DNA from 2 places in the Oricola thermophila genome. Region 2 is predicted to be linked to the other one. Evidence: riboswitches for the same ligand, from Rfam matches in the RefSeq annotation. Region 2 holds a riboswitch; the other holds the start of a gene.
The links. Region 2 has a riboswitch for S-adenosylmethionine ahead of metA (homoserine O-acetyltransferase MetA). Riboswitches for the same ligand answer to the same signal wherever they lie in the genome.
Positions count from the first base shown of each region.

Region 1 (10,899 bases), 960 kb from region 2:
CGACACGGCGAATGACGGCTTAACAAACGCCGCGAAATCCCCATATACCGCGCATCGACCAACCCGCCCCACTCGCCGGAGAACCCATGCAACGCCTCAAGGCTCTCGTTGAATCGAAACCCTTCGAACAGATCATCGTTGCCCTGATCATCATCAACGCCATCAGTCTCGGGCTCGAAACCGTTCCTGCCGCAATGAACGTGGCAGGTCCCGTGATAAGGGGTCTGGACCGGGCCATTCTCGCGATTTTCGTTCTCGAGCTGCTGGCGAGATTCGCCGTCTATCGTGCCGATTTCTTCAGAAATCCGTGGCGCATCTTCGACCTGATCGTCGTCGGAATCGCGCTGGTCCCGTCCGGCGGAACATTCAGCGTCCTTCGTGCATTGCGCATCCTCCGCGTCATGCGGCTCATCACCGTCGTTCCCTCCCTGCGACGGGTGATCGGCGGCCTGCTCAGCGCACTGCCGGGAATGGGGTCCATCGTGCTTCTGCTCGGATTGTTCTTCTACGTCTTTTCCGTAATGGCGACGAAACTGTTCGGGAGCGCCTTTCCCCAATGGTTCGGATCGATCGCGGCATCGGCTTATTCGTTGTTCCAGATCATGACACTCGAAAGCTGGTCGATGGGTATCGTCCGGCCGGTCATGGAGGCATATCCCTGGGCATGGGCCTTCTTCATTCCGTTCATTCTCTGCACGACATTCACCGTGCTCAACCTCGTTATCGGCGTCATCGTCTCCGCGATGCAAAGGGAACACGAAGTGGAGGCGGCATCGGACCGGGCCGCGCTGCACGACGACCAGGCCGCCATATTGGAGGAACTCGGCAAATTGCGGGAGGAAATCCGAGCGCTTCGCGCGGAACGCTCCCTAGAATGACCGGAAGTGCTTGGAAAGCTTGAGGCCCTGGGCCTGGTAGTTCGACTTGAGATCGGCGCCATAGAGACGGTCCGGCCGCCTTTCCATGCGTTCGTAGACAAGGCGACCTACGGTCTGCCCATCCTCCAGAACGAAGGGCACTTCGTGGCTGCGCACCTCCAGCACGGCGCGGCTCCCCGAACCACCGGCGGCGCTGTGGCCGAAACCGGGATCGAAAAAGCCGGCATAGTGAACCCGGAACTCTCCGACCAGCGGATCGAACGGCGTCATCTCCGCGGCATAGTCCGGAGGCACGTGAACGGCTTCCCGGCTCACGAGAATGTAGAACTCGTCAGGATCGAGGATCAGTTCCTTGCGATCGCGAACATAGAGAGGTTCCCAGAAGTCCAGCACGTCGAGAGCGGCGCGCTTGTCGACGTCAATGACGGCCGTGTGATGCTTGCCACGGTAGCCGACAAGTCCGTTCGTGCCGCCAGAGAGATCGACCGAGACGGCAATGCCGGCCTGACCTATGATCGGATCGTCGCCTGCGACAAGGGTCTCGGCGGCATGCAGCGTCGCAAGCTCGTCGGCATCGATAACCGTGTCCGCGGACCGGAAGCGTATCTGGGACAGACGCGAGCCGGTGCGCACGACGACAGGGAAGGTACGCGGGCTGACCTCAAGATAAAGCGGCCCGTCATATCCCGCCGGGATCTTGTCGAACTCGATGCCGTGATCGGTCATCACACGGGTGAAAATGTCGAGGCGGCCGGTCGAACTCTTGGGGTTGGCCGACGCAGCAATGCCGTCCGGCAACGCAAGCGTTTCCAGGAGCGGAACAATGTACACGCAGCCGGTCTCCAGCACCGCACCGGCAGCAAGATCAATCTCGTGAAGCTTGAACTGTTCCAGCTTGTCCGAAACCTTGAACCCCCTCCCGGGCATGAAGGAGGCACGGACGCGGAATGCCGTCGCACCGAGCCGCAAATCAAGACTTGCCGGCTGGATCTGGTCAGGATCAAGCGCGCGTTCTGTGCGGAGCGCTCCGGTTTCGAGCAAACCCGCGATGGCGCTGTCGGGCAGGATGCCCCCTTCTGTCACGTGCCCTTCTCCCGTTGATCGTGCGCACAATCCCCGAGCAAGCTTGTTGACGCAAGCGTTTCGACGCCTTATGGACAGCTTTCCTCGTGGTGATTTGGCCGGTCGGCTTGCAGCCACGTAAAACAAGTCGCTAAAAGGCCGTGCGGCACGTCTGGAGGCGTGGATCAACCGGTTTTGCGGCGACGCAAACCGGTTTTTTTGTTGGAGACGCGCAATGGCTTCTGACTGGTCAAAACTATCCGCCGCCACCAAGATGGTCCACGGCGGCACGCTGCGTTCGCAGTTCGGAGAGACGTCCGAAGCCATGTATCTGACGCAGGGCTTCGTCTATGACACCGCAGAGGCAGCGGAGGCGCGCTTCAACGGCGAGGACGAAGGTTTCATCTATTCGCGCTACGCGAATCCCACCAACGAGATGTTCGAACAGCGGATGTGCCTGCTGGAAGGAGCCGAAGCGGCCCGTTCGACCGCTTCCGGCATGGCCGCCGTCGCAGCCGCCATCCTCTGCCAGGTCCGCGCGGGCGACCATGTGCTGGCGGCACGTGCACTGTTCGGATCCTGCCGCTGGATCATCGAGACGCTGCTGCCGCGTAACGGCGTGGAAACGACGCTCATCGACGGCACCGATCCGACCGCATGGGAACGGGAAATCAGGAAGAACACCAAGGTGCTGTTCTTCGAGACGCCCACAAATCCGACGCTGGAGGTTGTCGATATCCGGCATGTCGTCGAGGTCGCCCGGTCGGTCGGCGCCAAGGTGGTGGTGGACAACGTCTTCGCGACTCCGCTTCTGCAGAAGCCCCTGGAACTCGGCGCCGACATCGTCGTCTATTCGACGACGAAACATATCGACGGACAGGGACGTTGCCTTGGCGGGATCATCCTGGGCAGCGAAGAATGGATCGGCGAGACGCTGCACGACTACCATCGCCACACCGGCCCCTCGATGAGCCCGTTCAACGCCTGGGTCATGCTGAAGGGCCTGGAAACACTGCCGCTTCGGGTAAGGGCGCAGACCGAGGCAGCCGGGCGGATCGCCGATTTCCTGGCCTCTCGTCCGGAGGTGAAAAAGGTGATCTATCCCGGACGCGCGGACCATCCGCAGGCCGGCATAATCTCGAAACAGATGAAGGGCGGCTCGACGCTGATCTGTTTCGAACTGAAAGGCGGCAAGAAGGAAGCCTTCGCCTTCGAGAACGGTCTCGACGTGGTGAAGATTTCCAACAACCTGGGCGACGCCAAGAGCCTGGTCACCCATCCGGCCACGACGACACACAAGAACCTTGCGGCGGAAGCGCGCGCCGAGCTGGGCATCTCGGACGGGATGCTGCGCCTGTCCGTCGGTCTCGAGGATTGCGACGACCTGCTCAACGATATCGGGAACGCACTGGCAAAGGCAGGCTGATCAACCGCACCGGCCCCGGGCAACCCGCTCGAAAACCGCCAGCGCCACGGGAATGATTTCGTCCGGAAAGTCGTAGTCCGGATTGTGCAATTGCGGGTGATCCTCGCCCGCGCCCAGAACGAAGAAGGCAGACGGGCAGACGCTGCCAAACAGGCCGAAATCCTCCGACCAGCGGAACGGACCGTCGAGTTCGACACAAGGCGTGCCCGTCTCGGTCACGGCCTCGCGAAGAATATCCGTCGCATCGTCGTCATTGAAGCATGCTGCAAAGCGTTCCGCGGTGGAAATGTCGATCCCGAGCCCGGCAGCTGCTGCAGCGCGAGCGGCCATGTCGCGCGCCGCAGCCATGAGCCGTTCCTGCACCTCGTCGGTCCGCGCCCGGATCGTCGCCATGATCCAGGACTCGCCCGGCGCGATACCGAATGCGGATTCACCGAGCCGCATGTGCGAAAGCGTGACAAGGCCGTCTTCCGGCGTAAGTCCCAGTTCGGAGGGCAGTTTCGGCAGGCGCGCGGCGAGGTCGATTGTCGCCGCAGCCGGGCTGATCCCGTCTTCCGGATGCGCGGCATGCGATGTCCTGCCGGCCAGGTGGATCTCCATGCCCTCGGAAGCGAAGCAGAACGATCCGGCACGAAGGCCCACATGCCCGGCAGACATGCCCGGCAGGTTGTGCAAGCCAAAGGCGAAATCCGGACGGATGGACGCGAAGCGCGGATCGGCAATCACGCCGCGTGCGCCCTCGCCGGTCTCCTCAGCCGGCTGATACAGTAGGATGATGCGTCCCCTCGCGGGACGCTTCTGCTGCAGCCGCCGGGCGAGTCCGCACATGATCGCCATGTGGCCGTCATGGCCGCACATATGACCCTTTCCGGGAATTGCCGACCGCCATTCCGGCGTCCCGGTCTCGTGAATCGGCAAGGCGTCGAGCTCGCAGCGGAACAGGACCGTCGGCCCCGGTTCGCCGCTATCGAATATGCCAGCCACGCCATGACCGCCCATCCCGACGATCACTTCGTCGGCCGCGCAATCGCGAAGCCAATTGGCCATGCGCGTCGCCGTCTCCACCTCCTCGCCCGACAGTTCCGGCATTCGGTGAAGATCGCGGCGAAGAGACGTCAATTCCGCGTTCAGATCGTAGTTCCGGCGCATGCCCCTAGCCCGCTCGCCCATCCAGTACGCGCCTAGTCATAACGATGCGCGAAAGAGTCGTGTAGAGGCAAATCGCAGCGAAGCCCCAAGCCAGCCAGGGGAACCACGCAGGAAACAGGCAGGCGAGAAAGAAGACGGCAATCGTTTCCGTCGCCTCTGCGAGACCGGTTGTGAAGAAAATGGATTTCTCGCCCCGCTGGTCGGTCGTGAGGCCATGTTTCTCGGCCATGATGGCAAAGGCGAGGAAGCTCGCACCATTGATGTAGAAGGAAAGCACCAGAATTGCGGCGGGCACCGCGTTCGCTGCGGGATCGGCAAACGCGAAGCCGACCGGAATGGCGCCATAGACGCCGAAATCCAGAACTATGTCGAGAAAGCCGCCGAAATCCGTCTTTCCGTTGACACGGGCGACCGCGCCGTCGAGGCCGTCGCACAGCCGGCTCGCCAGCAAAACGATCATGCCCGCGACATAGGCCTCGAACGCGATCAGCCCGGCCGATGCGAGACCGAGAAGGAATGCGGTGACGGTCACCGTGTTTGCGGACAGGCCGGTGCGGGCGATGCCGCGCCCCATCGCGTCAATCGCCGGCTGAATTCTTTCACGTACCGCACCGTCCAGCATGCCAGTTACCTTACCGCAAACGGGGGAAGCATTAGGCCTTCAGGGACAATCTGTCATGTCGCAATCGTTCATATCAGTTCACGGAGGCGTGTATGCAGCAACGGCGTGCCTTCCAACCATGCCGCCTTTCGGCTAAATCTCGCGACATGTATCGCGAAACGACCGACGGAATCGAGATCATCGTCGAGCCGCAGTATCTCGACGACCAGTCGGACCCCGAGGCACATCGCTTCCTGTGGGCCTACACGGTGGTCATCGCCAACGGCTCCGACCACACCGTCCAGTTGGAGACGCGCTACTGGCGCGTCACGAACGGGCTGGGACAGGTCGAGGAAGTCGAGGGACCGGGCGTGGTCGGAGAGCAACCAATCCTGGCGCCGGGCGACAGCTACCAGTACACTTCCGGCTGTCCGCTCAACACGCCGTCCGGCACGATGGTCGGACACTACGTCATGCGCCGCGAAGATGGCAGCCGGTTCCGGGTACGCATTCCCGCCTTCTCGCTCGACCGGCCCGATACGCAACGGACCCTGAATTGAACGCGGTACTCGACCTCCGACCGGTGATACTCGTCACCGGCATCCTGCTGACCACGCTCGGGGCCGCAATGCTCATCCCGGCGCTTGTCGATGCCGTGGCCGGCAACCCCGACTGGCAGGTGTTCGCCGGTTCGTCGGCGGCCACCACCTTGGTCGGCGTGACCTTCTACACGGCAACGCGCGGGATGTCCCGAAGCCTTTCGACGCGGCAGGCGATGCTCATGACGGTGGTCGTCTGGCTTGCGCTGGTCACCGCGGGCGCGCTGCCCTTTCGATGGTCGGGAATCACGCCGAGCTTCACCGACGCGTTCTTCGAGGCCATGTCGGGCCTGACAACCACCGGCGCCACAGTCATCACCGGCCTCGACCACGCACCACCGGGCATCCTGCTGTGGCGCGGCATGCTGCAATGGCTCGGCGGCCTCGGCATCATCGTCATGGCAGTCGCGGTCCTGCCGATGCTGCAGATCGGCGGCATGCAGGTATTCAAGATCGAGGCGTTCGAGACACCGGAGAAAATCCTGCCGCGCGCCACCCAGATTTCCAGCTCTATCACGCTGGTTTTCGTCGCGTTCACCCTGCTGTGCGCCGTTGCCTACCTGATCGCGGGAATGCGTCCGGACGATGCGCTGATCCACGCCATGACGACAGTGGCAACGGGCGGGTTCTCTACCCGCGATGCCTCGCTCGGCTTCTACCAGGACCCGGCGATAGAATGGATCGCCATCACGTTCATGATCGCAGGATCCATCCCTTTCCTGCTTTACGTGCAGGTTCTGCAGGGACGGCCGCTTGCCCTGTGGCGCGACCAGCAGGTGCGCGCGTTCCTTGCCGTGCTCGCGATCCTTGTCGTGCTCGGATGGATCGTCGCGGATCATTCCCGGACCGAGTTCGTCCGGGAGTCCGACTCGTTCCGCGCCGCGGTCTTCAACACTGTATCGGTGATGACCGGAACCGGCTATGCGTCGGCCGATTACGGTCTCTGGGGAGCCCAATCCATCGCGTTTTTCTTCGTCGTCATGTTCATCGGCGGCTGCGCGGGCTCGACCTCCTGCGGCATCAAGATCTTCCGTTTCCAGGTGCTGTACCAGGAGGTGCGGGAACGGCTGACCCGCGTGCTATATCCGCACGGCGTCTTTGTGAAGCGTTTCAACGGACGCCCGCTCGACGACCGCGTACCGTTGGCCGTGACGACCTTCGTCTTTCTCTATCTCGCCGCGTTCGCCGTGCTCTCGATCGCGTTGCAGCTGACCGGCCTCGATCTGCTGACGGCGATTTCCGGCGCCGGGTCGGCAATCTCCAATGTAGGGCCGGGACTGGGTCCAACCATCGGGCCGGCCAGTACCTATCAGGATCTGCCCGACGCCGCGAAGTGGCTCCTGTCCTTCGGAATGCTGCTCGGTCGTCTGGAACTGTTCACCGTACTCGTGCTCTTCCTGCCGCGCTTCTGGCGCAGCTAGGCCACTATTCTGTTCCGTCGAATTCCGAAGGGTCGAACGTATAGACCGAGGAACAGTATTCGCACTTGACCGTGATTTTCCCGCCCTCGACCGAGTCCGCGCGTTCTTCCGCCGACATCGCCCCGAGCATGTCTGTAACGCGCTCGCGAGAACAGGTGCAGCGGTTGACCACCGGCGCCGGGTCGCTGGCCGTCACGCCGCGTTCATGGAAGAGGCGGTAGAGCAACGTATGGACGCCAACCCCCTCGTCGACGAGTTCGTCGTCGGCCACGGTATCGAGCAGAGCCTTGACCTCGCGCCAGGCATCGTCATCCTCCACCGCGTGAAGTTCGGTACCCTCCGGCGCCTCCCCGGGATGCAGGTCGGCCATCCTTGCGCGCTCCGGTGAATCCGGCAGGAACTGGACGAGGATGCCGCCAGCGCGCCAATGCGTTCGGCTACGGCCGTCCTCGCCGCGCAGGGTCAGACGGCCGACGGCGAGCCGAAGCTCCGTCGGGATCTGTTCCGACTGGCGAAAATAGCTGCGCGCGACTTCCTCGAGCGAAGATCCGTCGAGCGCCACGATACCCTGGTAGCGGTTCATGTAGGTGCCCTGATCGACGGTCAGCGCCAGCACGCCCTTGCCGAGCAACGCTTCAGGATCAGCCTTGCCGCTTTCAACGGCAGCATTCACGGCATCGTCATCCCAGCGCGCATAGGCCCGCACCCCGTCAGGCGTAGCAAATTCGACGACCAGCAGCGAAACCGGCCCCTCGGTCTGGCTCTGAACGATGAACTTGCCCTGGAACTTGAGCGAGGTGCCCAACAACACGGTCAGCACGATCATCTCGCCAAGCAGCCGCGCCACCGGCTCGGGATAGTCGTGGCGATCAAGGATGGCATCGAGCATCGGGCCGACAAGTACCGCGCGGCCGCGCGCATCCAGCGCATCGACCCGGAAGGGCACGACCGCGTCGAGCGGATCGGGTATCGGCGAAGCGACGGGGGCGGATCCTTCGGTCACGGTCGATCGTTCCCCACGCCGAGGCACCAGGCGATGATCGCCTTCTGCGCGTGCAGGCGGTTCTCAGCCTCGTCGAACACGATCGACTGCGGGCCGTCGATGACGCCATCGGTAACCTCCTCGCCGCGATGCGCGGGCAGGCAGTGCATGAATACCGCGTCCTCCCTGGCCCGGCTCATCAACCGCTCGTTGACCTGATAGGGCATGTAGATGTTGTGGCCGCGCGCCTTCTCCTCCTGCCCCATAGACACCCAGGTATCGGTAACGACCGCATCGGCGCCAGTAACGGCGGCATCAGGATCGTGCGTAATCGTCACGCTTCCACCGTGCTCACGTGCCCAGTCGACATAGCGCTGTTGCGGCTCGCTTCCTTCCGGCACGGCCACGGACAAGTCATAGCCGAACTTCGGCGCCGCCTCGATGAAGGAATGCAGCACGTTGTTGCCGTCACCCGACCAGGCAATGCGCTTGCCAGCGATCGGCCCGCGATGCTCCTCGAAGGTCATCACGTCGGCCATGATCTGGCAGGGATGCGTGTCGTCAGTGAGCGCATTGATGACCGGCACCGTCGCAGCTTCCGCCAGCTCCAGCATGCGCTCGTGCTCCCTGGTCCGGATCATGATGATGTCGACATAGCGCGACAGAACGCGAGCCGTATCGGCGATGGTCTCGTCGCGACCGAGCTGCATTTCGGTGCCGGTCAGCATGATCGTCTCGCCACCGAGCTGACGCATGCCGACATCGAACGAAACGCGCGTTCGCGTCGATGGCTTTTCGAAGATCATCGCCAGCACCTTGCCTTCCAGCGGCTTGTCCGCGGTACCGGCTTTCTGGGCCGCCTTACGCAGCTTGGCTGCTTCGAGAATGGCCCGCAGGTCGCCTGCCGGCACGTCGGCTATGTCGAGAAAGTGGCGAACACTCATTGCATCAGATCCAGGTCGGTGATTTCAAAGTTCTTCATTGTCGGAAGGCTCCTTGCCGCGCCTCGCGGAAACAGCCGTGGCAGCTGCATCGATGCGTTCGAGGGCAATACTGATATCCTCGTCACTCGCCGTTAGCGGCGGCAGGATGCGCACGACATTTTCCCCTGCCGGCACCGTCAGCATGTGGTTTGCGTATAGCTCGTTGACAACCTCGCCGTTCGGCACGACGCATTTCAGGCCCAGCATCAGGCCTTCACCGCGCACCTCTGCAAAAACGTCGGGATGGCGGTCGACGATCGAGGCCAGACCCTGCTTCAATCGCAACGCCTTGTCCCGCACCGTTTCGAGAAAGCCCTCCTCCAGAACCACATCAAGCACGGCATTGCCAACGGCCATGGCCAGGGGATTTCCGCCATAGGTGGTGCCGTGAACGCCCGGCACCATGCCCCGCGCGGCCTCCTCGGTGGCAAGGCAGGCCCCCATCGGGAAACCGCCGCCTATCGCCTTGGCCACCGCCATGATGTCCGGCGTCACGCCCGCCCATTCGTGGGCAAAGAGCTTGCCGGTCCGGCCCATGCCACACTGCACCTCGTCGAAAATAAGCAGCAGGCCCTTGTCATCGCAAAGGGCGCGCAGATCGCGCAGGAACTGCAGGGGCACCGGGCGGATACCGCCCTCGCCCTGGACCGGTTCGATCAGGATGGCGGCCGTTTCCTCCGTTATCGCCGCCTCAAGCGCATCCATGTCGTTGAAGGGAACCTGGTCGAACCCTTCCACCTTCGGGCCGAAGCCCTCCAGATATTTCGGCTGACCTCCCGCCGCGATTGTGGCCAGCGTCCGGCCGTGAAAGGCACCCTCGAAGGTAACGATGCGGAACCGCTCGGGATGGCCGCCAGCATAATGGTACCTGCGCGCCGTCTTGATCGCGCATTCCAAAGCTTCGGCACCAGAGTTGGTGAAGAATACCTTGTCGGCAAAGGTCGCATCGACAAGCCTTTGCGCAAGGCGACGCTGTTCGGGCACCTCATAGAGATTGGAAGTATGCCACAACTTTCCGGCCTGCTCGCGCAGCGTCTCCACAAGATGCGGGTGGGCGTGGCCAAGTGCCGAAACGGCTATACCGCCGCCAAAGTCGAGATATCGCTCACCACGCGTATCGACCAGCCACGACCCCTCTCCGCGGTCGAATGCGATGTCAGCCCGAGCATAGGTCTCGAAAAGCGGTGATGGTTCGTTCATCGCGGCGTCCTGCCAAGGGATTCAAATGAAAAAAGCCGCCCGTTCGGCGGCTTCCCGTTTTTAGGAGTTGGCCGCTCATCCGTCAATCAAAAGCGCTTCAACGGGTGGTTCGAGACGCCTCCAAGAGGCCGAGGCGCAAGTTGTTGAAAACCGCAAAAACTGATTCGTGTACCGAAGTGGGACTCTTGTCAGCGAGTCAACCGCCATAGTACGTTGCGGACGTGGCGGGACAACCGCGCAGAGTAAACTCCCAAGTATCGCGTTCAGGTGCCGGTTTTTTTCTTTCGAAAACCGAGCCACGGAGAGGGATTCTGCGCCAAAACCTGGATGGAGAGCTGAGTGAGCTGGACAGACGAACGCGTGGAACTGTTGAAAAAGCTTTGGACGGAAGGGCTGAGCGCGAGCCAGATCGCGGCACAGCTCGGCGGCGTCAGCCGGAATGCCGTCATCGGCAAGGTCCACCGGCTGAAGCTTTCGGGACGGGCAAAATCCGTCTCCACCGGTGCCCCCAAGGCCAAGCGCAGCGCCGCAACACGCCCTTCATCGTCGCGCGGCAGCTATAGCCGCGGTGGTGGCGGTGGCGGCGGAAGCACGGTGA
Region 1 is NZ_CP054836.1:2,761,464-2,772,362, forward strand. Features, by position in the region: gene HTY61_RS13265 (glycosyltransferase family 2 protein) at 1-15, shown strand, start outside; gene HTY61_RS13270 (ion transporter) at 87-878, shown strand; gene HTY61_RS13275 (2'-deoxycytidine 5'-triphosphate deaminase) at 870-1,961, opposite strand; SAM riboswitch at 2,038-2,115, shown strand; gene HTY61_RS13280 (O-succinylhomoserine sulfhydrylase) at 2,176-3,366, shown strand; gene HTY61_RS13285 (amidohydrolase) at 3,367-4,515, opposite strand; gene HTY61_RS13290 (CDP-alcohol phosphatidyltransferase family protein) at 4,520-5,137, opposite strand; gene apaG (Co2+/Mg2+ efflux protein ApaG) at 5,284-5,676, shown strand; gene HTY61_RS13300 (TrkH family potassium uptake protein) at 5,673-7,136, shown strand; gene HTY61_RS13305 (Hsp33 family molecular chaperone) at 7,141-8,139, opposite strand; gene argF (ornithine carbamoyltransferase) at 8,136-9,062, opposite strand; gene HTY61_RS13315 (aspartate aminotransferase family protein) at 9,087-10,301, opposite strand; gene HTY61_RS13320 (GcrA family cell cycle regulator) at 10,641-10,899, shown strand, end outside.
Region 1: it holds a riboswitch for S-adenosylmethionine, as region 2 does, so the genes downstream of both, HTY61_RS13280 (O-succinylhomoserine sulfhydrylase) here and metA (homoserine O-acetyltransferase MetA) in region 2, are expected to answer to the same signal.

Region 2 (10,899 bases):
GCTCCACCGAGCCGCCGGGCATGGCGATCTCGTAGGGGCTCATCGCCGCGTCGCCGACGAAGATCACGCGGTAGTCGGAGCCGTAGGTGTTGAGCACGTCAATGGTCGGGATGCGCTCGCCGTGGCGGCGGCGGTTGTCCTTCCACACGCTCTCGTAGAGGCAGTTGTGGAAGTAGTAGTATTCCATGTGCCTGAACTCGGCGCGGGCGGCGGAGAACAGCTCCTCGACGACGCGGACGTGGTCGTCCATCGAGCCGCCGACGTCGAAGAACATCAGCAGCTTCACCGCGTTGCGCCGCTCCGGGCGCATCTTCACGTCGAGATAGCCGTGCTCGGCGGTGGAGCGGATGGTGCCGTCGAGGTCGAACTCCTCCTCGGCGCCCTCGCGCGCCCAGCGCCTGAGCCGCTTCAGCGCCACCTTGATGTTGCGCGTGCCCAGCTCCACCGAATCGTCGAGATTGCGGAACTCGCGCCTGTCCCAGACCTTGACGGCGCGGCGGTGGCGGCTCCCGTCCTGGCCGATGCGCACGCCCTCCGGGTTGTAGCCATAGGCGCCGAAGGGCGACGTGCCGGCGGTGCCGATCCATTTCGAGCCGCCCTGGTGGCGGCCCTGCTGTTCCCTGAGACGCTCCTTCAGCGTTTCCATCAGCCTGTCGAAGCCGCCGAGCGACTCGACCAGCTTCTTCTCCTCTTCCGTCAGGTGCTTCTCGGCGAGCCTGCGCAACCATTCCTCAGGCAGGTTCGCCGGATCGACCGCGCCCTCGCCGGAGACCGCCTCGACGCCGCGGAAGACATGGGCGAAGACCCGGTCGAAACGGTCGATGTGGCGCTCGTCCTTCACCAGGGTGGCACGGGCGAGATAGTAGAAGGCCTCGACATCCCAGGTGACGAGGTCGGCCTGCATGCCCTCCAGCAGCGAGAGATACTCGCGCAGGGAGACGGGAATCTTCGCGGCCTTCAGCTCGAGGAAGAACGGTATGAACATGGCTTGCTTGTAGAGCGCGGCGGCGGCGCTGTCATCACCGGTCCCGCGCCGCGTATCGCGCCTTCGCCGCTTTCCGTCGTTCCCGGCTCTCGACAGGCCATTCCTCTTCCAGCCGGTAATATTGCGGGAAGGCGCGGGCGTCCTGCGGCAGCACCACCCAGGGCAGCTTGCTTTCGGTGAAGATATGGACGTCGGGCGTAAGGGCCCCCGGGTCCTCAAGCGTGCCGACCCGCACGAAGCGGATCGCCGGCCCGGCGCCGGAATAGACGCTCCATACGGCCACCCGGCATTTCGGGCAGCGGCTGACCAGCTGGCCCCTGCCGCTCTCCGACGGCGTGAGCACCTCTTCCGGCACGCCCGATTCCAGCTCCACCTCCTCGGCCTCGATCATGGCATTGATCGCGAAGGCCGAACCCGTTTCGCGCTGGCACCAGGTGCAATGGCAGCAATGCACGAACATCGGCTTCGCCTTGAGCCGGAAACGGATTTCGCCGCAGGTGCAACGTCCCTGCATTTCATCCTCCTCCATGCCGTCGTCTCGGAAGACCCGGGAGGTTCGTGCAGATTGCTGCCGGAATCAAGCTCCGTGACAGGCGCGGGGGCGATGCGGGGCGCGATGCCGGCGACCGGCCGCCGTAGCCATCACGGGGCGTCATCCTCGGGCCTGAGCCGGGGACCACGGATGACGGCGCACGGGGGCTGTCGCTGATCGCGGGCATCGCTGCGGGCGGCAACTTCGTTGAACATGCGGCGCTGCCGAACCGGATTCCGTGGATGAAGGAGGCCGCCCCGTTGGATAAATCGCGCCAATTCTCCCCGGAATCCCGGCATTTCCGCGAAAACTTGTCCACCGCATCCGGCCTTCTCGTACCCTTGTCCGCGCGACCACGGAGAGGGCCATGGAGTTCGACTGGAAACGGGCGGTGGAGCGGAACCTGGACGATCTCTTGCGGATCGTCGCGCACCTGTTTTTCATGGCCGGGATCAGGACGGGCCGCTCGCTGGTCTTCCTGCCGCGCGGGCTGCGCACGCGCATCCTGTCGGTCCTGCGGCCCGCCGAGTTCGCCGCCCGGCGACTGATCGTCATGGCCGCCTGCAAGCTGGAACGGGACGTGACGCTTTCACCGGAACGCAACGCGGGTCGGCCCGACGCGAACGCGCAGCCGGAAACAGCGCCCGAAGACGGGACGGACAGGGAGCCGGGCGCAGAGCCGTCCGACGCCGAGCTGCTCGACCTCTACCGCGACCGTCCGTCCTTCCAGCTCTTCGACCCGTGGAAGCGCTACGCACCATTCCTCTTCGATGTCACCGGGCTGGACGGGCCTTTCGGCCATGTCTTCCTCGAATATGACGATGCGGAAGAAGGCTGGCCCGGTCCTTACGCCGATCCCGACGAGCTTGTGGATGCCCGTGGCATCTCGCGCCGCATCCGGGCACTAGCGCTCGCGCTGGACGATCTCGACGGACAGGCCGCCCGCCTCGCCCGCTGGAAGGCGCGTTTCGAGCGGGCCATCGAGCGCATCCGCGCCGCCGACGCGGGCGAGATCGCCGGCCTGTCGCCCGACGCCGTGCGCAGGCCCGCACCATGGCGCTTCCGCCCCTTCCGGCCCGGCCTGCCGCCGGGCTGGCGAAGGCGCCCGCGAGACGAGATCGGGGAGGTGCTGAAGGAATGCCATATGCTGGCGCTCGACGCATGGAACACGTCGTGAGCGGAAGGCGACAGGTCGTGCCCGACAGACCGGCTTCGGAAGCGAAGCGCGGGGCGGTTGCCGCGCGCCCGTGCAGGTGGCGGAGGCGGATTTTCTCCTGCAGGGCGTCAATGCGACGCCTGGCACGAATAAATGTAAGCGATTACTTACCTTGTATACTTGATGAAGGGCGTCTTCGTGCCGATGCGGTCGTAAAGACGCCGCGCGGTCTCGTTGAAATCCTGCGTCAGCCAGTAGACCGAAGGGCAGCCTTCGGCATCGGCGGCGGCATAGACCGCCTCGATCAGAGCACGCCCGATGCCGCGGCCCCGTACATGCGGATCGGCGTAGAGATCCTGCAGGTAGCAGACATTCTCGATCTTCCAGCCGTGCCGGTGGAACAGGAAGTGGACGAGTCCGACGGGGCGGCCGTCGAGACAGGCGACCGAGCCGCGGAACTCGTTTTCCGCTCCCGCATTGCCGGCCAGCATCCGCTCGAAGGACGAGGCATAGACCTCCTCGGGCACCGCGCTCTCGTAGAATTCCAGGTAGGCGGTCCACAGGCGCCGCCACGCGGCCTCGTCGCCGCGCCGCAGCGGGCGGATTTCGATGCCCTCAGCCATTGCCGCGATCCTTCCCGATCTCCGCCAGGTCGTAGGGGGTGGTCTGGTAGACCTGGTTTATCCAGTTGCCGAACAGGAGGAAGGCATGGCTGCGCCAGCGGTTGAGCGGCGTCTTCTCCGGGTCGTCGTCGGGGAAGTAGTTCACCGGGATGTCGATCGGCGTGCCGTTGGCGACGTCGCGGAAATATTCCTCCGCCAGCGTCGTCGAATCGTATTCGACATGGTTGAAGATGTAGAGCCGGTTGCACTTCTTCTCGGAAATCAGGCACAGCCCGGTCTCCGGCGATTCCATCAGGATTTCCAGTCCCATCTCCGGCCTGATGTCCTCGCGGCGCACCTCGGTCCAGCGCGACACCGAGATCTGGAAGTCGTCCGAGAATCCGGCGAGATAGGGGGAGGCCGGGGCGAGGTTCCTGTGCCGGTAGACGCCGAAGGCCTTCTTCGGCAGCGTGTATTTCGGCACGCCGTGGAAATGCCAGATCGCCGCCATCGCGCCCCAGCAGATGTTGAAGGTCGAGTGGACGTTGGTCTCGGTCCAGTCGAGGATCCGCTTCAGCTCGTCCCAGTAGGTTACCTCCTCGAAGGGCAGTGTCTCGATGGGCGCGCCGGTGATGATGAAGCCGTCGAACTTGCGGTGCTTCACCTCCTCCCAGGTGTGGTAGAAGGAGATCAGGTGTTCCTCCGGCGTGTTCTTGGGCTGGTGGCCGCCGACGCGGACGAGCGTCAGTTCCACCTGCAGCGGCGTCGAGCCGACGAGGCGCGCGATCTGCGTCTCGGTCTTGATCTTGTTCGGCATCAGGTTGAGCAGGCCGATCTGCAGCGGCCGGATGTCCTGGCGCAGGGCCGTCGTGTCGTCCATGACCATCACGCCCTCGCGCACGAGGATGTCGCGGGCGGGAAGCTGGTCGGGAATGCGGATCGGCATTGCGTTCACTCCAAAACAAAAAAGCCGGCAGCGATTTCCGCGGCCGGTCGGACGGTCTTTCCACCTGATCGTCGCGGCCTTTTAGCGAGTTCTTTAACGTGGCTGCAAGCCGGCCGGCCAAATCACCACGAAAGCGGATTTACTTTCCCGGTGTCGATCCGTCAATCTGTAGCCGCGTGCAACCGTGGCCGAGGAGGGGCAGACAATGGCGGGCAGGGACGCAGGGTGGATCGACTGGGGACGGCAATATCCGGCGGCGGGCTGCCGGATCGAGACACCGTCGAACGTGGAGGAAATGCGGGAAATCGTCGCCGCGGACCACGGCCCGGTCCGGGCCGTCGGCGCCGGCCATTCCTTTTCCCCGCTGGTCGCGGACGCCGAAACCCTCGTCAGCCTCGACAGTTTCAAGGGCATCGAGGCGATAGACAGGGAAAAGGGAATTGCACGGGTGCGTGCCGGCAGCCGGCTGCACGAGCTGACGGCGGCGCTGCACGAGGAGGGGCTTGCCTTCCGCAATCTCGGCGACATCGACGCGCAGTCGATCGCCGGCGCGACGGCGACGGCCACCCATGGAACGGGCGTGTCGCTGCCCTGCCTGTCGGCGGAGATCGCCGGTCTGGAGATCCTGCGCGCCGATGGCAGCATGGTCGAAATCGACGGCGAGCGCGACCCGGACCTGCTCGCCGCGGCGCGCGTATCGCTCGGCGCACTCGGCATCGTTACCCGCATCGATTTCCGGGTCGTCGAAGCTCACCGGCTGCACCGGCGGACATGGTCGATGCCGCTCGCCGAGGCGCTGTCCTCCGCGCAGGATCTCTGGCGCACCCACCGCAACTTCGAGTTCTACTACATCCCCTTCTCGGACTACTGCCTCGCCATCAGCCACGACCTGACCGACGAGGCACCGCGCGCCGGCCCGAAGGGCGACGACGATGCCGCGGTCCATGACCTGCGCCGGGCGCGCGACCTGCTCGGCTGGTGGCGCTGGCTGCGCAGGCTGGTGATCCGGCGGGAGCTCGCCCGCTTCCCCGAGGAGGACGCGGTCGACTACAACTGGAAGCTGCTCGCTTCCGAGCGCAACGTTCCCTTCCGCGAGACGGAGTACCACCTCCCGGTCGACACCGCCCTCGATGCGCTGAAGGAGGCTGTCGCGATCATCGAGGCAAGATGCCCGGAGGTGTTCTTCCCGATCGAGGTGCGCCAGACGGCGGGCGACGATTCCTGGCTCAGCCCGTTCCAGGGCGGCAACCGGATTTCCGTCGCGGTCCATTCCTGGTGGAAGGACGGCCACGCCGTCCTGCAGTCGCTGGTCGAGCCGGTCTTCCTGGCTGCGGGCGGGCGTCCGCACTGGGGCAAGATGCACGGGCTGGGACGCGAGAAGCTGGAGGCGCTCTATCCCGATTTCGCCCGCTTCGACGAGCTGCGCCGCGAGTGGGATCCGCAGGGTCGGTTCGTCAACGACCACCTGGCAACGATCTTCGGGGTATCGCGATGAGCGGCGGAGAGAGGGACTATTTCGCGACGCTGGACGCCGCGCTGAAGACGGCCGGCATCGCGCAGCCGGTCATGGTGATCGACCGCGACCGGCTGGACGCCAATCTCGACGCGCTTGCCGCGGTGGCGCCGCCGGACAAGGCACTGCGCATCGTCGCCAAGTCGCTGCCCTCGCCTGCGCTGCTGCGTCATGTGACCGAAAGGCTGAAGACCGACCGGCTGATGACATTCTCTGTCGCGATGCTGAAACAGCTGCACGGCGCGCTGCCCGGCATGGGGCACCTGCTCGGCAAGCCGGTGCCCGTGGCGGCGGTGGCGGCCTTGATGGAGGGCGAGCCGGGCCTGCGCAAGCTCGCCACGGAGGTCGTCTGGCTGGTCGATACCGTCGGGCGCATCCGCCAGTACGACGAGCTGGCGCGGGCGCAGGGCGTGGTCCTCAATGTCGCTGCGGAAATCGACGTGGGGTTGCGGCGCGGCGGATTCGACCCGCAGCGGAATCTGGCCGAGGGGATGGCCGCGCTCGCAGCTGCCGACGGGCTGCGTTTTGCCGGCATGATGGGCTACGAGCCGCACCTTCCGGCACTTCCATCAGCCTTCGGGATTCGGGCCCGGGCCGAGCGCGACTTCCGTTCCGGTTACGGCCGGGCGCTGGAAATCGCGCGGTCGGTTTTCGGCGAGGAGACGGTCGCGGGCGCGATTCGCAATTCCGGCGGCAGCAAGACCGTGGCCGCCCGCGCCGGGGACGATTTCATTAACGACCTGTCGGTCGGCTCGCTGCTGCTGAAGCCGCTCGACTTCGACCGGGTGGAGCGGCCCGCCATGCGGCCGGCCGCCTTCATCGCCACGCCGGTCCTGAAGAAGGGGCCTTTCCGCATTCCCGGCTTCGGCGACACGCGCTTCATGCAGGTCCTGCTGGAGGGCGGCGCCCGCGAGGCGGTGTTCATCCATGGCGGGCACTGGCTGGCGAAACCGGTGCATCCGCCGGGCCTCGGCTACAGCAGGCTGGTCGGACGGTCCTCGAACCAGGAGATACTGGTGTCGCGCGGTCCCGTCGCCGCCGACATCGACGATTTCGTCTTCATGCGGCCGCAGCAGAGCGAGGCGGTGCTGCTGCAATTCGGCCCGCTGGCCGTCTTTTCCGGCAGCGAGGTGGTCGGTACGTGGGAAACGTTCCCGCCGACCGCCTAGCTGCCGCGCTGGCGGGCGAGAAAGGCGAGGCGCTCGAAGAGGTGCACGTCCTGCTCGTTCTTGAGCAGCGCGCCGTGCAGTTTCGGCAGGGCGTTCTTCGCGTCGGCGCGCAGGTCCTCCGGCTGGACGTCCTCGGCGACGAGGAGGCGGATCCAGTCGAGGGCTTCGGAGGTGGACGGCTTCTTCTTCAGGCCGGCGACCTCGCGGATCTCGTAGAAGCGCGTCAGCGCGGCCCGCACCAGTTCCTTCTTGATGCCGGGATAGTGGACGTCGACGATCGCCTGCAGGGTCTCGAAGTCCGGGAACCGGATGTAGTGGAAGAAACAGCGACGCAGGAAGGCATCCGGCAGTTCCTTCTCGTTGTTGGAGGTGATGATGACGATGGGGCGCTGCTTCGCCCTGATCGTCTCGCCGGTCTCGTAGACGAAGAACTCCATGCGGTCGAGTTCCTGCAGCAGGTCGTTGGGGAACTCGATGTCGGCCTTGTCGATCTCGTCGATCAGCAGCACCGTCTTCCTGTCGGCTGTGAAGGCCTCCCACAGCTTGCCGCGCTTGATGTAGTTGGAAATGTCCTCGAAGCGCGGATCGCCAAGCTGCGAGTCGCGCAGGCGCGAGACGGCGTCGTACTCGTAGAGGCCCTGCTGGGCCTTGGTGGTCGACTTGACGTGCCACTCGATCAGGTCGAGGTCCAGCGCGGCGGCGACCTGCCTCGCCAGTTCCGTCTTGCCTGTGCCCGGCTCTCCTTTGACCAGCAGGGGCCGTTCCAGCCGGATCGCGGCGTTGACCGCGACGGTCAGGTCCTTTTCGGCGACATAGGCGTCTGTGCCTTCAAACAGCATGGATTTCTTCCCGTTTGTGTTTCCGGTCTTAGGGCCGCCCGACGTATCCCGCAAGCTGGCAGGCAGCCGACCGTATTGTGACGGATCGCACATCGCGTGCCGCGCCGGTTGGTTAATGAACACCTGCCGGGGTGGGGGCTACTACCACCCAACCGGTGGCGGGAGGTCTTGTGCCGGTTCCTGATGCCCCAAGAACGGTGCGGGACCTCCCAACTTTCGCCTCAGCGCGTCGGCACGGGTACATCGCCCCGATAGTCATAAAACCCGCGCTTGGTCTTGCGGCCGAGCCATCCTGCCTCGACATACTTCACCAGGAGCGGGCAAGGCCGGTACTTGGAATCGGACAGTCCGTCATGCAGCACCTGCATGATCGCCAGGCAGGTGTCGAGACCGATGAAGTCCGCCAGTTCCAGCGGTCCCATCGGGTGGTTGGCGCCAAGCTTCATGGCGGTGTCGATGGCCTCGACCGAGCCCACGCCCTCGTAAAGCGTGTAGATCGCCTCGTTGATCATCGGCAGCAGGATCCGGTTCACGATGAAGGCCGGGAAATCCTCCGACATGGTCGTCGTCTTGCCGAGCGAATGCGCATAGGCCTTCGACGCCTCGTAGGTAACGTCCTCGGTGGCGATGCCGCGCACCAGCTCGACCAGTTTCATGCGCGGAACCGGGTTCATGAAATGAATGCCCATGAAGCGCTCCGGCCGGTCGGTCGCCGCGGCAAGTCGCGTGATCGAGATCGAGGAGGTGTTGGACGCCAGCATCGCCTCCGGTTTCAGAACCGGGCAGAGACGGGAGAATATATCGCGCTTGACTGCCTCGTTCTCGCTCGCGGCCTCGATGACGAGGTCGCAATCGGCCAGTTCGTCCAGCGTGCCGACGGGCGTTATGCGCGCAGCCGCCTCGTCTGCATCGACCTTCGCGAGCTTTCCCGATTCGACGGCCTTGGACATGGATTCGACAATCTTCGCCTTGCCGGATTGGGCGGCCTCGAGCGTGATGTCGCTCAGAATAACCGCATAGCCGGCCGTCGCGCTGACCTGCGCTATTCCGCAACCCATCTGTCCGGCGCCGATCACGCCGACCTTCCTGATGTTTCCCGTCATGTCCTCTTCCCGCGTATCTGACGCCGCTGTTTGTCGCATTCTGCGATTGCTGCGTTGCAATGTAAACCGGACTTGTGCAGTCACTCCGGATCAAGGCCCAGTTCGCGGCGAAGTTTTCGCGACAGCCTGGCGGCCACGATGCGGTGACTTTCCGAGATATACGCCTTCAGTGCCTCGTCATCCATCGTCTCGGAAGACACGCGCTGGATCCAGGTCATGCCGCGCGACGCGAGATAGGGGGCCGGGCGAAGTCCGGGTTGTTCCCGCAGGATCTCGAATGCCGCCTCGGAAACCTTGAATGTGACTGCCGGTTCCTCACCGTCATTCCAGCCGGCGATCGCGAACACCTTGCCGCCGACCTTCCAGACATGGGCACCGCCCCATTGCACGACACGTGTCGTGCCGGGCAGCCCGGCGCAAAACCTGTTGTAGTCATCCAGTCGCATGGCCAGATGCTAGCCGATCGCGACATCCTTCCCTAGCCGTTGAATTCGACGGTCACGCCACTCGTGACAAGTCTTGCCAGTTCCGCGGCATCCCAGTTCGTCAGCCGCACGCAGCCGTGCGAACTGGTCTTGCCTATGCGGTCCGGAGCGGGAGTGCCGTGAATGCCGTATGTCGGTTTCGACAGGGCAATCCAGATAGAGCCGACTGGCCCGTTCGGTCCCGGCGGAATGGTCAGGACGCCCGTGTTGCCGCCCTGCACGAAATTGATTCTCGGATTGTACGTGTAATTCGGGTCGAAAGCGACGCGCTCTACCTGCACGGTCCCCGACGGCGAAGGGGTGTCGGATGAACCGATCGTTGCCGGGTAGGCTGCCACAAGTCGGCCGGCTGCATCGTAGGCACGGACCTGTCTGGTTGCCTTGTCGACTTCGATGCGGGTCACCGGCGTTTCGACATTGTTGCCGACCGCGGCCACCCGGATGACCGTGCCAGCCCTGCTCAGGTCCTTTCCCTCGTTGATCCTCTCCAGAAAGGCCTGAGCCATGTGGAAGCGCTCAGCGAGCAATTCGGCGGGAGAGGTGTAGGACATCGCGGGCAGTGTTGCCTTTTCCGCAAAGTCTGTCGGGATCGTACTCGCGAACGGACCGGCGACATCCGCCGTGGTGATCGTGTATTCGGCAAAGGCATTTCCGCCGGTGCGGGCGAGTTCGGTGCTCAATGCGGCCTCATCGGTTGTCGTCAAGGCAACTCCGGTCAATTCCGCCGCAGCCGCGACCGCCTTCCTCACATTGCTGCCCATGCGGCCGTCTATCACTCCCGGCGAGAATCCGAGACGGTCGAGCAACACCTGCAGCCTGGCGACCGCGGTTTCGTCCTCGGAGATTGTCGGATCTAGGGGGCGGATAGCCGCGGTCTGTGTGCCTTGCCGGTTGTCGATCAGGGGATCCGGCAGGGATGGTTCTGCGGGCGTCTCGCCCCATGTGTTCGAGAGCCCCCGGTCGACCGGGGCCGGGCGCTCATTTCCACCGGAATTCCCGAGCGGGGTGCGCTCCACCGTTTGCGGTGCAGGTACGGCATTTGCGCGCGGCGGGGAATCCGGGATGTTGCGTTCATAGGAGCGGGGAGCGGGAGGAAATGCATTCCTTCCCGGAGCGGGGGAACTGGCGAGAGGAGGCAGCACGCGCTCGATCATATTTCTCAGCGGCTGGGGCTCCTCGATCGCGATGATTCGATTGGTGCGGCGGTCGAAATAGACACGCCTATTGTGCCTGTCGATGAAGGAGCCGATATCCGCCTGTGCAAGCCGAACGGCCGGATTTGCCGGTTCGGCCACCCCGGCAGTCGGCAATGCGAGGATCGTGGCGAAGAGAAGAGCGGTCAGACAACCGGCCGAAATCGGTGCGTTCATGGTCAAACCTTTTCGGGCGGCGCCTGCAGGACGGGCGGGTTTCGCGGGCGCGCGGTTTCCGTTGTCCCGAGCCGAAAAAACGTGTTGGCGCAAATAGAGGCATGAGAATGACCGACCCGGCCGAAGCCGGGTCAGAACCGGAGGTTGCATCATGCCGCCTGTTCGGCGGTCTCGTCGCCGTCGGATCGGGCGATCGGCC
Region 2 is NZ_CP054836.1:3,723,449-3,734,347, forward strand. Features, by position in the region: gene HTY61_RS17915 (vWA domain-containing protein) at 1-985, opposite strand, end outside; gene HTY61_RS17920 (GFA family protein) at 1,020-1,499, opposite strand; gene HTY61_RS17925 (hypothetical protein) at 1,885-2,694, shown strand; gene HTY61_RS17930 (GNAT family N-acetyltransferase) at 2,841-3,296, opposite strand; gene metA (homoserine O-acetyltransferase MetA) at 3,289-4,221, opposite strand; SAM riboswitch at 4,283-4,360, opposite strand; gene HTY61_RS17940 (D-arabinono-1,4-lactone oxidase) at 4,427-5,716, shown strand; gene HTY61_RS17945 (alanine racemase) at 5,713-6,903, shown strand; gene HTY61_RS17950 (AAA family ATPase) at 6,900-7,742, opposite strand; gene HTY61_RS17955 (3-hydroxybutyryl-CoA dehydrogenase) at 7,964-8,845, opposite strand; gene HTY61_RS17960 (MmcQ/YjbR family DNA-binding protein) at 8,926-9,291, opposite strand; gene HTY61_RS17965 (L,D-transpeptidase family protein) at 9,324-10,700, opposite strand; gene clpB (ATP-dependent chaperone ClpB) at 10,850-10,899, opposite strand, start outside.